3 regions of the Sporomusa intestinalis genome follow, and region 1 is predicted to be linked to each of the others. Evidence: riboswitches for the same ligand, from Rfam matches in the RefSeq annotation. Region 1 holds a riboswitch; each other region holds the start of a gene.

Region 1 (4,281 bases):
AGCCCAAGATTTATATCCCTCAAATCTACCTCACATAAGGATGGGCGCCTGAATTTACTACTTGCGGTTAGGAGTTGTTTTATTTATGAAAAACCAACAAATCGAAAAGCTGACCCAGATGCTATTGGCCTGCGGCTACCATTCCGAACAAATTAGGCTGATCATTACTGAGACGCTGGACAGCCTTCCCGCTGAGGGGAGCCATTCTCGGGAACAGTCGGTCATTGAGGCCCTGGAAGGCTATGTGGAGTTTGCCACCAAATGTAAAATGACAAGCAACAAAGCAGTACAATACTAATAGAAGGAAGGTAATTCTATTGTCGATGAAAACAAAAGCGCTGATTCTGTTAACTTTAGTTGTGTTTTTGACCGGCCTCCTGGGGCTGGCGCAGCCCGGCGAGGCCGCGCGCAAAAAAAAGCCGGCTGTCTCGCCGGTCGGTGTAGTGGATTACAGTATTTTACTCAATCAGCATCCGGATAAGCCTGAGGCCGATAACAGGCTGCAGGCTGAGCATGAGCAGGCCAAACAGGAATATGACAGCAAAGCGGCCGGTCTCAGCGATGCCGGCAAACAGGAACTGGAGCTGCAGCTGCGGCAGCGGTTGGAGCAAAAGCGGCAGGAATTGCTAACCGCCATCACAACTAAAATTGATGCGGCTATCAGGGAAGTCGCAGCTGCCGAAGGGATTACGGTGGTGGTGCAAAAAAATGCCACCATTTATGGCGGTAAGGACATTACCAGCAATGTTCTGGAAAAATTAACCAAAACTAAATGACAGGGTATAGGTGTTCGCCCAAGGATTCATTAGGGCAGGCCGGGCAAGGCCGGCACTGCAAGCTTATACTACTCGATAATATACGCACTAACAATCTCTCCGTAATAAGCGATATGAAAATCCTTGTTTGCACCGTGAAATAAGCTGTCAACATCCTGTGGGTAAAATGTTTTCCTGTTTTCTGCGGTAATTTCACGCTCATCTTGTTTTTGCTTGTATATAACCCGGCACTCAAGCGTTAAAGGAAGCTCTTTGACAGCAGGAACCGAAATATGATTAGGTTTTTCCAGCGTCAGGTTAAGCTCTTTGATTTTATCCAGTTCACGACCGGATTTTGTCCCGCAAACCCCCAATATTTTTTTATCAAAAGCACCATAGGGTATATTTATTGTGAATTCCGGATTTTGTTCAAGTTGATGTTTGGTAAAACGGTTTTCTCTAACGAAAACTGTAAAAATCGGTTTTGACCATTCAATGCCGAGAGTACCCCAACCAATAGTCATAGAGTTCACTTTGTCATCGGCCTTTGTGGTCAGCAAAACGCCTGTTTTGACCGCTTTCATAATCTCATTAGCATAATCAAATACTTCAATTTCTTTTTTCACAGTAATATCCTCCTTTAAAAATTCGTTGTCTCTATGATACACTAACCTGCAAGCAGCAGAAAGTACGTACTTTTTGGTAAGATACTAACTAAAAGGGTACTATAAAAAGCAGGAAGGGCGTACATTTTGCTTTTTTGAATTGAATATTTTATGAATTTGTTGTTAATACTGCAGTGCAGGGTGGCGGGACCGCTGAAGCCGCTGTAGCAGCAGGAAGCGGGGGGTCGGCTATTGATTATTATAATCTTTAGAAAACAAGGGCAGTAAATATTGACAAAGGAAAAGATGTCCTGTATAATATGTACCATAACAGTGAAATTGAATATTGTTTGAGTTGGGTGCCCTTCAGGGCTTAATAGGGAAGTCCGGTGCGATGCCGGCGCGGTCCCGCCACTGTAACGGGGAGCAAGCTTAAGATATGCCACTGGGATAAAGATCCTGGGAAGGTTTAAGCAAGCAACGATCCGGAGTCAGGAGAACTGCCTAGCTGACAATCACCGTTTTACCCACGAGGTATGGGGAGGAGATTACAGTAAACACTTTTGAACCTGATTTATTCAGGTTGAATGTGTCCTTTTGCTGAATTTGCTCCTGGTATATTACCAGGAGTTTTGATTTAGTCACCACTGTAGAATTTCTCCCACCTGCAATAGCAGTTGGGAGTTTTCTTATTAGTTGCCATTTTTCTAAAACTCCTTTAAGTTATGCGCCTATTGGCACGGGTCTTTATGACCCGATTTTTTTTTCCAGAAGGCTGAACTGTCAATCCGGTTAAGGTCCTAGGCTGGCGTAGGGCTGACAATATATGTAGCAGAATTTGAGCAAAAAATTTTATAAAGACGAAGATAGGTGCCCTGAGGGCTTAATCGGGAAGCCGGTGTAATCCCGGCGCGGTCCCGCCGCTGTAAAGAGGAGTATTGTTCAACTGTGTCACTGGCTTGTTCCGGGAAGACAGAACAATATGATGAATCTGAGCCAGAATACCTGCCTATCTTATTACACACTGCACTTACGAGCGATAAGGAGGTGGGTTATGCCATACATAATAAAGCTTTCCCGGTGTTTTCATGGCCTAACCTGTAGAATACCCCTTGCTGTCACTGGTGAGGGGTATTTTTTACGGGTAATGCCGGACGGTGGCCCAAATTGCCGGCTGCCATAAGGGCTAGCGCAAGCAACTAATAGCAAAGGTAGACTAAGTAAGAGGAGAAGAGAAAAATGAGAGTAAGCAAGCACAACAGAAACATTGGTTTAGCGGCACTGTTGTTTTCCACACTGGCGCTGGCTTCGCCTGCCCATGCGGAGGATATCGAAGCTACAGAGGAATATGTCTGGGACACGATTTTGGTTACGGCGCAGCGCTATGAAAAAAAGGACCTGGATATCGGGGCGGCAACTGACGTATATACCAGCGAACAGTTACAGAACACCGGCGCCCGAAACCTGCAGCAGGCATTGGCCATGGCCACCGGCGTGATTTACCAGGCCAAAGGCCCCGGCGGGGCTTCGCTGGGATCTATGACCAGTAAAATTAGTATCAGGGGTGTGGAAAAAGGAACACTGCTGCTAATCAACGGCACGCCGGCCAATTTAAGAGGGTTGTATAATCTCGAGGATATGCCTCTGGAAAACGTGGAACGCATTGAGGTGGTCAAGGGCGGCGGGTCTGTTTTATATGGCAGCGAGGCTACCGGCGGTGTTATCAATATTATCACAAAGAAGGAAATGCCGAACACCGTTACTGTCGGCGGCGGCAACAAGGGGCAGCAAAACTATGCGCTGACGACGCAGGCCGGTAAGCTGGGTTTCAGCTATACCTATGATAAGTGGGGCGATGTTGGCAAAGTTTCTTCCAACTTGGCCACTCCGGAAATGTATAATGCATTTAATGGTTCGGAGAAAAATAATATTACCCTCAATTATGTTTTTGATGAAAATGTGGACTTAATGTACAGTCATAATGAATCAGTCAGCCGCTTTACCTATACCTTTGGTAAAGGCTATGACGCTAAATATGATTATCCTTATTTTATTGATGACAAGGCGCGCTACAATCGCCGGCACGATAATACCAAGGATTTTGTGCAGCTTAATGTGAAGCAGGGCGATTTAAAAGGCAATCTATACTATAATGCCAACAGTTTGCATTCTACCGGGATGGACTATTACAGTTCAACCGGCGAGAGCGACAAATATCCGCAATGGAAAGATTCCAAGGAGAAGAATCGCACATATGGTTTCGACCTGCAAAATATCTGGCAGACGAGCGGCAGTACGCTGTTATTTGGCGCAACCTATCAAAATGAGAGCTATACGCCGGAAGTGAAAGAAAGCACCCGCTATGAGCGCAATAATTATTCCCTTTACGGCCAATGGGAAGCGCCTCTGCGGGAGGCCGATACCTTTACGCTCAGTGCCCGGAAAAGCTGGACAGGCGGGGCTGCCGAAGATAAAAATTATCACAACTTCAGCGCCCAGGGACAGTTTGTCCATAAGCTGTCGGCCGACGCCAGTGTGTATGCCAGCATTGGCCAGTCCTATGTAATGCCAACTTTTGGCCAGATGTACTCCACTGGCGGTACTATGGTGGTCGGCGACCCCAATCTTCGGCCCCAGACCGGTATTCATTATGAAGTTGGCTGGAAGAAAAATCATAATAACCACAAATGGCGGGCGGCACTATTTAATTATGAGATTGAGGATAATATCAGCTTTAGCAAACAATCTGACAAATATTACGCCGTCAATGAGGATCTGAAAAATACGGGGATCGAGTTAAGCGCCGATATTCAGGGACATAACGGCTGGTCTTACCAGTACGGGCTGACCTACAGTGATCCCAAGGGCAGGGCAAAATCCGAAAAAACCGGCGTTAAAACCTATTGGGACAGAAACTTCGG
Region 2 (4,281 bases), 2.3 Mb from region 1:
TTCAACCCCTGGGAAAGCCGGTTGTATATCCTCAATTTGCATCCTCCTCGCCAGAAAATTACATATAATTATAGCATCTGCAAAATATTTATTCACTCTTTTTTTGATATTTTTACCAAATTTTCATCTGTGTATTTTGCTTATATTATTCTAAAATTAAAAAAATTACCAATCACTGCACATTGAGGTTGACCAATTTAAGATAATATGTTAGTATTAATTAGAAAATAATAACAATTGCGCAACTGACGGATTAGTGGAGTTTACCACATGAAGCGTAATTTTTTAGTTCACAGTCGACCGTCTGGACAACATTATTGTTCAGATGGTTTTTGTTATCTCTATATCATTCTCCTCAACCATTTCTGCTGTTTATAGCAAACTACATAATCCGAATTGTCTAAATATTATGAAGTGATTGAGGTGCGTTTTTTTCATGTTTATATGTACAAAATAGAGCAAGGGGGCTGGACAACATGCGATTTTGCAAAGATGAAATACCCAAAAGCACTATTAATAGGATAGCAAAATATTATGCTATTTTGCTGCAACTGCGTAGTGAAGATAAAATCATCTGTACCTCTGAAGATCTGGGGCGGCGTATGAGCATTCCCTCTTCACTTGTCCGCAAAGATCTAGCTAATTTTGGCGAATTCGGCACAAAAGGAGTGGGCTATCAGGTTCATTACATGATCTGGCGGATTGAGCACATCCTGGGCTATCGAGCTTCATGGAACGCTGTCGTCATCGGCTCGTGCATGCCGGTTGTCCCCCTGCTCACTTCCAGCGGTATTTTGCCGCCGGGGATCCATATTGCCGCAGTTTGCGATCTGGAAAAAGCTAAAGCCGGCGTGCCTGTTGGCAGCGCTTCAGAATTGACGCTCGAATCCTTTGATAACATTAGGGCTATTGTCCAGAAACGGAATATTGTGATGGGTATTATGGCGGTGGAACAAACCAAAAGTCAGCAGGTTGCCAACAAGCTGGTCGAGGTAGGGATTGTTGGCATTGCCAATCTGTCAGCTATTCCCGTCTTAGTTCCGGAACATATCCTGCTGGTTGAGATAAATATTGCCTCCTGGCTGAGCCAGATTACCTATAGTCTAAATGGTATTATCAACAAAGATTTTTTTGCCGGCAAACCCTACATAGAATCTTTTTCATAATGCCTTCAGGTATGTGGTCCTAAGCTGACCGCTTTTGTAAATACTGCTTGCTTGCATGAATAAATGTCCACCTACAGGGTATACTTGAACAATGTTGGATGGGAGGGCTACCTGTGGATATTGTTGACATCATTCAGCAAGCCAGATACGAATTATGGGGTTATCAGCTGAACGAATGGCGGGCAAATCTTTTTACCGGCCGGTGGTGGTTCGTCATCGCCAGTATAGCCGCCGCCTACGCTGTTTGGTGGAAATATGTAGATAAAAGCCGCCTGACACAAATACTTTTGTTTGGTTCATTTATCGCGGTTTTCCGGATCATACTGGATGATGCCGGAGCTTCATCGGCGCTGTGGGTTTATACGGTAAAACCCTTGCCGTTTGGCCATGCACTATTTTTAAACGATTTAACTGTTGTACCCTTAGGCTTTATGCTGGTTTACCAATATTGTCATTCCTGGAAAAAGTTCCTGCTCTGGGCCGCGATAACAGAAATGGGCTATTCCTTTGTCTTCCTGCCTGTGTTAGCAAAATTTGATATCCTCCGGTTATACAACTGGCAATTTTACTACACATTTTTTATTATGCTGATTACAGCAGCCGTCATGAGAGCAATTCTGCAGAAAGTGATAGCCATAGAACAAAAACATGAATATGCCAAACATTATAAAAGCCAGTGTTCACCAGCACTACAACCGGCAATGAAGCCCCTAGATAAACAGAATGATAAGCAGGAGTAACGGTACAGACCGTCCGGGCCGGACGGTCTGTACTTATTTATCAATATCTACCATAAGTTTTCTTTTGGCAAACGCTTTGAAAAATTCCTCCGAAACAGACATTTGCTTGGCATCCCTGACAAGTTGAATTCTTTTCCCCATATCCGCGCAGGTACAGTCAAACGGCATATCCTGCTCACAGACCAGACATTTCATATACCAACCTCCTTAAACATCAATTCTACAATAAATTAACAAATTCCTTTACCTTTATCGCCATGTCTCGCTGGCCTTTCGCCAAGACACAGAGACGGCGGGCCGTGTCCTGTCCAAAGACACAACCCACCGTCCGGCTGTTTGAAAATAAGCTAACCTTCCCTGTAGATCCGGCCACCTTGACCGGCGTAAATAGGAGGTGAATAAAAATGAATGCCGGACCGCCGCGAGCGGTCATTTACGGTTTCCCGTCCTTTTACACTTGCTGCCAAATTCCACATAGCTTTCAAGGGCCTCGATAATCAATTGCTCCTGCGAACCGCCACCGTCCGCTAAGCCACATTCCACCGCCTCGCTGATGATATGCCTGATCTGGGCTGAATGGTAGCCGCAAGCCAAGAGTTTCTCAGTTAGCTGTTTGATTTGTTCTTGTTTCATAAACCCACTCCTATACTGCCGGACAATAGGAAACTGTGCCGGTAGTTGTTTTCCTGCTTCTTTTCCTTGGTGCCATATTGGCCCCCGTAAGGCTAAAGCGCCCAAGGCATCCGTAGCGGCAATGGTAAACCGCCCATTATTAGTCGCCTTAAGACACACTTGTGTCTCAAGGCAACTAATCGAGGTATTAAAAGTCCGTTATACCTTTAAAAGTCGCTATTGACACTCACAACCGTCAAAATAAAAAGAAGCCGCCTGTGATGACAACAATCAGGAGGCTTCTACTCTACCCCGGCAAACAGCCGGCACAAAACATACACATAAATCCCCTCCCTATCTCTCGCAGGTCAACGGTGATTGTTGTACAGGCAGTTCTCCTGGCTCTGGATCATCGCTCGTCCAAACCTTCCCAGAACACGCGTGTTCCAGTGGCATATCTTGGACTCGCTCCCCATTACAGTGGCGGGACCGCGCCGGTCTTGAACCGGCTTTTCTATTAAGCCCTTGCAGGCACCTGCACCAAAAATCAATTTATTTAATTTTTCTTTTAATTGGTTTATTTTCTCAAGCATAGCACAGACCCTTAGGCTTGTCGAGAGTTTTTCTTCTGCTTATTTCGACATTTTCCACCTTACTGCTGTTACTCTGCTAGCCCTGGGCATCGCTGCTTTAGCATTCATTATTCCTCTGTTGGCTTGTCCGGACCTGCCAGATTATATTGATAAAAACTTAGATCCAGCCATCTGCCGAATTTATAACCGGCTTTGTGAATCGTTCCAGAAAAACTAAAGCCCATTTTTTCATGCATGGTTCTGCTGCCCACGTTGCTGGCGTCGATACCGGCCACCATCGTCGCATATCCCTGGGCGTTGGCAAGCTCTATCAATGCCTGCATGAGAATAGTGCCGATCTGTTTTCCCCGGTGCTTAGTATGGACATAGACTGAATGTTCTATTGTATATTTATAGGCTGGTTTAGCTCTAAACGGCCCAAAGGTCGCAAACCCGGCAACAAGCTTGTCCTCTTCGTACACAAGCACAGGCAAACCGGCCTTAACCTTATCCTCATACCACAATGTTCTCGCTTCCATGGTATAAGGTTTATAATCATATACTGCCGTCGTATTAAGGATCGCCTCATTATAAATTTCCTGGATAGCAGCTAAATCATCAGGCCCGGCGTTACGAATCATAAGCACACATCCTTTATTATTTCTGTTAAAATTTGACCGTCAAAAGCCTAACCTGCCTTTTGCAGCGGCAAACGTTTATGTCTTAAATAATTCTCCCGGAATTTCCCGGTTCCTGCAAAGAGAGAAATTTGAGCTGGATTATATAGGAGGAAAGAAAAAAAGCCCTCATATCACTGTTGGTGAAAAGAGCGCCTTACAGATGCTAAGATCATAGCTAGCACCTTGACAAAGTCAAATATTAGGTATACAGCGCATCTTATCCCGCACTGCTTTGTTGTCGTCACCTTACAGATTGCCGATCTGCGCGGCTCCTCCGCCTTGCATTGCGAAAAAATCTACGCTGTCTAAAGCTAACATCTAACTTTGCCAAGGCACCAGTGTCTTGGCCATGTTAATTTTAGTTTTAGGGCGAGACAAAATAGCCAAGGGCAAGGAAGCACCGACGACTCATACTGGAAGGGGTCTGCTAGGAGGGGCTGACGCCGCCATTGGCCATTTTGGCCGTCATCAAACTAAAAAAGATAATGTGGCCAAAACACTAGGACTGCCG
Region 3 (4,281 bases), 1.4 Mb from region 1:
CCAGCGCCGCCAGTTTTTCTTTCTCCGGCACCGGCGTCCGGCCTTCCAGGCGGGTAATAATTACTGTTTGCGACACGTCAGGCAGGGTATATTCCTGCTTTAAGGCCGCCGCGGTGGCCAGGAAGGAACTAACCCCCGGTATAACCTCAAAGGTAATATTCCGGGCCGCCAGTGCATCCATTTGTTCCTGGATGGCGCCATAAATACTGGGATCACCGGTATGAAGCCTGACTACCAGCTTCTGGTCCTTAACCCCCGCCGCCATCACGGCAATAACCTCTTCCAGGGTCATAGAAGCGCTGTTGTAAATCACAGCCCCGTTTTTGGCCAGCGACAGCAGCGCCGGGTTTACCAGCGAACCGGCATAGATAATAATATCCGCCTGGCCTAATAGACGCTGCCCTTTCACGGTTATGAGCTCAGGGTCGCCAGGTCCGGCTCCTACAAAAAATACATGCATTTTACTTGTGCTCCTTTCTTCTTCACTGTGTAATGTTGCGGCAGCTGCCCATTTTATCACAGGCAATTATATAAATCGGATTAAGTGCTTTAAACATATTGCTGGCGCCAGCCTGCTGGAGCCGGGTAACCTGAACGCAGCAGGCTTCCACCTGGTATTCAGGCCGTTGCCGCATGCTGCCAAGGGCGGCAGCTAAGGTCTCTACCGTAACTGCCGTGATAATCATTCTGCCTCCCGGCTTCAACAACCCGTCGGCGCAACTGAGAATTTCAGACAGCCTGCCGCCGCTGCCGCCAATTAAAATAACCTCAGCCGCCGGCAGTCCTGCCAGCGCCTCCGGGGCAGAGCCCAGTATGACCTCCACATTGGCAGCCTGAAATTTAGCGGCATTAGCCTTGATTAAGTCAACCCCTTCCGCTTCCCGCTCAATGGCAAATACCCGCCCCTGGCTGGCCAGCAAAGCAGCCTCGACCGACAACGAGCCGGTACCTGCGCCAATGTCAATCACCGTGTCCGCAGCACCGATGCCGGCTTTCGCCAGGGTTAAAATCCTGATCTCCTGCTTGGTCATCGGGATGCCGCCGCGGATAAACTCACTGTCGGGAATTCCCAGCTTATGGTTCATGCCTTCACCACCATTACGCTATGTTCGAACCCGGGGGTTGCCGCTGTGTCAGCCAAGGTCAGCGCCGCTACCGCTTCATTATCATAAGACAAATTGGCGCACAGCCAGACACAGGCCGTTTCCGGCCACCCCTGCGCCAGCAACACACGGGCAATATGGGCTGGGTTATGCTGATGATCGGTTAAAATACCTAATTTATACCCCGGCCGGTATCGGAGCAGCTCATCGGCCGCCTCGCGGCCATGCATGCTGATTAAGGCCGCATCCTGCCAGACTTCGGCCAGCCGGGCAAACGCCAGCTGCACAGAGCTGATGCCGGGAACAACCCGGATACGCGTAGGTTCGAACCGGCCCCTAAGGGCAGTCAGCATGCTGTAAAAGCCGGGATCGCCCGACACCAGCACAATTACATCCTCACAGGCAAGCTGCTGCCCGATGAAATCCAGCACGCCCTCAACATCCTTATCGATTATCCGCCTGGTCTGATGGGCTGAGCCGAATGTGTCAAGCGCCCGCTTGCTGCCCACCAAAACCTTCGCCCCGGCGATAATCCGGCTCGCGACAGGCAGCACATAATCAGGCGAGCCAGGGCCTATGCCCACAACGATTATCTGATGTTCCATCCTAAATGGCCTCCAATTTCCCTGGCAGTCTGGTCAAGCCCCAGTATTTCGCCCTTCAGGGTCACAATCACGGTTCCTACAGTCAAATCGCCGAACACATACCGCTCGGCCCGGGCACTGGCCCGCTCAGCCAGCACCTTGTACACAGCCGTCATATTATAGCGGGCTATAATCGGCATGACAGCCTCGGTCGTAGTGGAGGCCAAAACCTCCTCGACCGCGGCCTGCGGTGCGCCGCCGGCGGCCAGATAGGCGGCCAGTGTCTCCAGTCTGGCATCAGCCATCCGGTTGTGGGTATGAAATATGCCGGCCGACACTTTGACGATTTTCCCGAGATGACCGAATAAAAGTACCCGGCGCATACCATATTTAACGGCATTCTCCAGCATATGGCCGATAAAGTTGCTGGTCTGAACAACAGCGGCAGCCGGAATGCCATAACGGTTGATCGCAATATCCTGGCCAATTTTGCCCGGGGCAAACACGATCTCATCATAGCCCAGTGCCTGCACCACACTGATTTGCGGCACAAGCGAATTTTTAAACGCTTCTTCGGACATCGGTTCCACAATACCGGTAGTGCCGATAATGGATAAACCGCCAACAATCCCGAGGATTGGATTCAGCGTCCTGGCAGCCAGTTTTTCCCCGCCGGGCACAGAGATTGTCACGACCGCGCCCCTGCCCGGCGGCAGGCATTCCCCAACCGCCCGGATAATCATGGCCCGCGGCCCGGGATTTACCGCCGGTTCACCGACAGGTACCGCTAAACCCGGCTTGGTCACGGTCCCGACCCCTTCCCCGGCTTTAATCACTACGCCAGGCTCATCGTTTACCATCATTTCGGCCATAATTTTTACCCCGTTGGTAATATCGGGGTCATCACCGGCATCCTTTATCACCCAGGCCGTACCGCCGCCGGCAATTGCCGAGCTTCCGGCCACCGGCACTGCCAGCGCCACCCCCTGGGGTGAAATTACCTCAACTGCTGCCACAGACTGCCCTTTCCAGGCCAATACCGCCGCTTTGGCAGCGGCAGCCGCACAGGTCCCGGTGGTAATCCCCTTGCGCATCGGTTTATCAGACAACAAAAAACCCCCTTGAGCAGGGGGTAAATACCAAACAAGAAAATTTTTTGCCTGATTATTGTACCCACACCTGCCTATCTTCCGTAGGTCCCAGTACTTCATCAGATGAAGTACTAGCGGCATGTGCCGGAACAGGCAGGTCTCCTGACTCTGGTTCATCGCGACCTTGTAATCCACCAAACCCAAAGCTAGACTTGCCGGACTACTCGCCTTCCCGGTTTCCCAGTGGCACAAATTTAAGCAGCATCCCCAATACAGTGGCGGGACCGTGCCGGTATTGCACCGGACTTCCCTATTAAGCGTGAAGCACCCGTTCCCTACACTTATCAAATTATTATCCTAAATATAATTCCCTATTGTTATGTATTTTCCTGCTGGCTGGTCGAATAATTATGAATTTTAATAGTTAGCCTCTTAATTGCAAAAATTATGCAATTTTTTGCGAATTCAAACAGGATTTTTTCATCTCCATGCGGAATGTTACACTGGTCAGACCATCATACCAAACATCTAATTTTTTATTTGGGGGAGTGGAGAGTTTGAAAAAAGTGAGTGAGCATTGGCAACAAGCGTTTACAGCCTATGCCGACGGCCTCAGCCTGTTCTCAGAGTTTGAGGCCAGGGCCAAAAACGCCGCCGCTGAGGTTTTCCGGGTCAAAACAGCAGCCGAAGCTGCCGCAGTCATTACCAGCCTTGTTAAGTACACAAATGCCCGCAAAATTGTAGCTGTCAACAGCCCGCTGCAACAAGCAGCCGGCATCAATGCCGCCCTGGCCGAGCTTGGTGTTACTCTGTACACCGACCAGGCCGACATTGCCGAGCATGCGGAGAGCGCCGACATTGGCATTTCGGCGGTGGAATTTGCCATCGCTGAATCAGGCAGTGTCTGCCAGGATGCCATGGCCTTTGAAAGCCGCCTGGTTTCCATGCTTCCTCCTGTTCATGTTGCCTTTATGAACAGTGGTCATGTTGTGCCTGGTGTAACAGAAGCCATGGAGGTAATCTCCAAGGTATATGACCGTGGTTATATTAGTTTCATTACCGGTCCCAGCCGCACGGCCGACATTGAGCGGGTGCTGACAATCGGCGTGCATGGCCCCAGCCGGTTTATCATTATTGCCGTTGATGAAGAAGTTAACGGAGGTAATTGTTAATGAATACAAACAACCGGAATATAAAAAATGAAATAGAAGAGAAACTGAATGACGATATATTACGCGGCGCCTTAGGCCGCTTTGCCGAGGCCTACCCTGTCTCGCGGGCCAAAGCCTATGAGAATGTGGCCGATGTGGAAGCCCTCCGCGAGCAGGTCCGGCAGATGAAGATCGGGGCGGTTGCCGACATTGACAACCTGGCTGCTAAATTTGAAGCCGAAGCAACCAGGCGTGGCGCCAAAGTGTTCCGGGCCCACGATGGTGAAGCCCTGAAAAAATATCTTATCAATCTCTGCCGGGAAAAGAATGTAAAACGGATTGTGAAATCCAA

Evidence for each region. Region 1 has a riboswitch for cobalamin ahead of ACZ481_RS04125 (TonB-dependent receptor plug domain-containing protein). Riboswitches for the same ligand answer to the same signal wherever they lie in the genome.
Region 2: it holds a riboswitch for cobalamin, as region 1 does, so the genes downstream of both, ACZ481_RS15060 (hypothetical protein) here and ACZ481_RS04125 (TonB-dependent receptor plug domain-containing protein) in region 1, are expected to answer to the same signal.
Region 3: it holds a riboswitch for cobalamin, as region 1 does, so the genes downstream of both, cbiD (cobalt-precorrin-5B (C(1))-methyltransferase CbiD) here and ACZ481_RS04125 (TonB-dependent receptor plug domain-containing protein) in region 1, are expected to answer to the same signal.

The regions. Positions count from the first base shown of each region.
Region 1 is NZ_AP042390.1:892,681-896,961, forward strand. Features, by position in the region: gene ACZ481_RS04110 (hypothetical protein) at 86-298, shown strand; gene ACZ481_RS04115 (OmpH/Skp family outer membrane protein) at 324-776, shown strand; gene ACZ481_RS04120 (flavin reductase family protein) at 845-1,381, opposite strand; cobalamin riboswitch at 1,701-1,882, shown strand; cobalamin riboswitch at 2,212-2,387, shown strand; gene ACZ481_RS04125 (TonB-dependent receptor plug domain-containing protein) at 2,600-4,281, shown strand, end outside.
Region 2 is NZ_AP042390.1:3,162,243-3,166,523, forward strand. Features, by position in the region: gene ACZ481_RS15040 (methyl-accepting chemotaxis protein) at 1-35, opposite strand, end outside; ZMP/ZTP riboswitch at 232-317, shown strand; gene ACZ481_RS15045 (redox-sensing transcriptional repressor Rex) at 477-1,166, shown strand; gene ACZ481_RS15050 (CBO0543 family protein) at 1,280-1,906, shown strand; gene ACZ481_RS15055 (hypothetical protein) at 1,940-2,101, opposite strand; gene ACZ481_RS15060 (hypothetical protein) at 2,336-2,539, opposite strand; cobalamin riboswitch at 2,890-3,072, opposite strand; gene ACZ481_RS15065 (N-acetyltransferase family protein) at 3,219-3,731, opposite strand.
Region 3 is NZ_AP042390.1:2,316,807-2,321,087, reverse strand. Features, by position in the region: gene cobM (precorrin-4 C(11)-methyltransferase) at 1-460, opposite strand, end outside; gene cbiT (precorrin-6Y C5,15-methyltransferase (decarboxylating) subunit CbiT) at 483-1,085, opposite strand; gene cbiE (precorrin-6y C5,15-methyltransferase (decarboxylating) subunit CbiE) at 1,082-1,708, opposite strand; gene cbiD (cobalt-precorrin-5B (C(1))-methyltransferase CbiD) at 1,693-2,781, opposite strand; cobalamin riboswitch at 2,914-3,125, opposite strand; gene ACZ481_RS10660 (LutC/YkgG family protein) at 3,345-3,950, shown strand; gene ldhH (L-lactate dehydrogenase (quinone) large subunit LdhH) at 3,950-4,281, shown strand, end outside.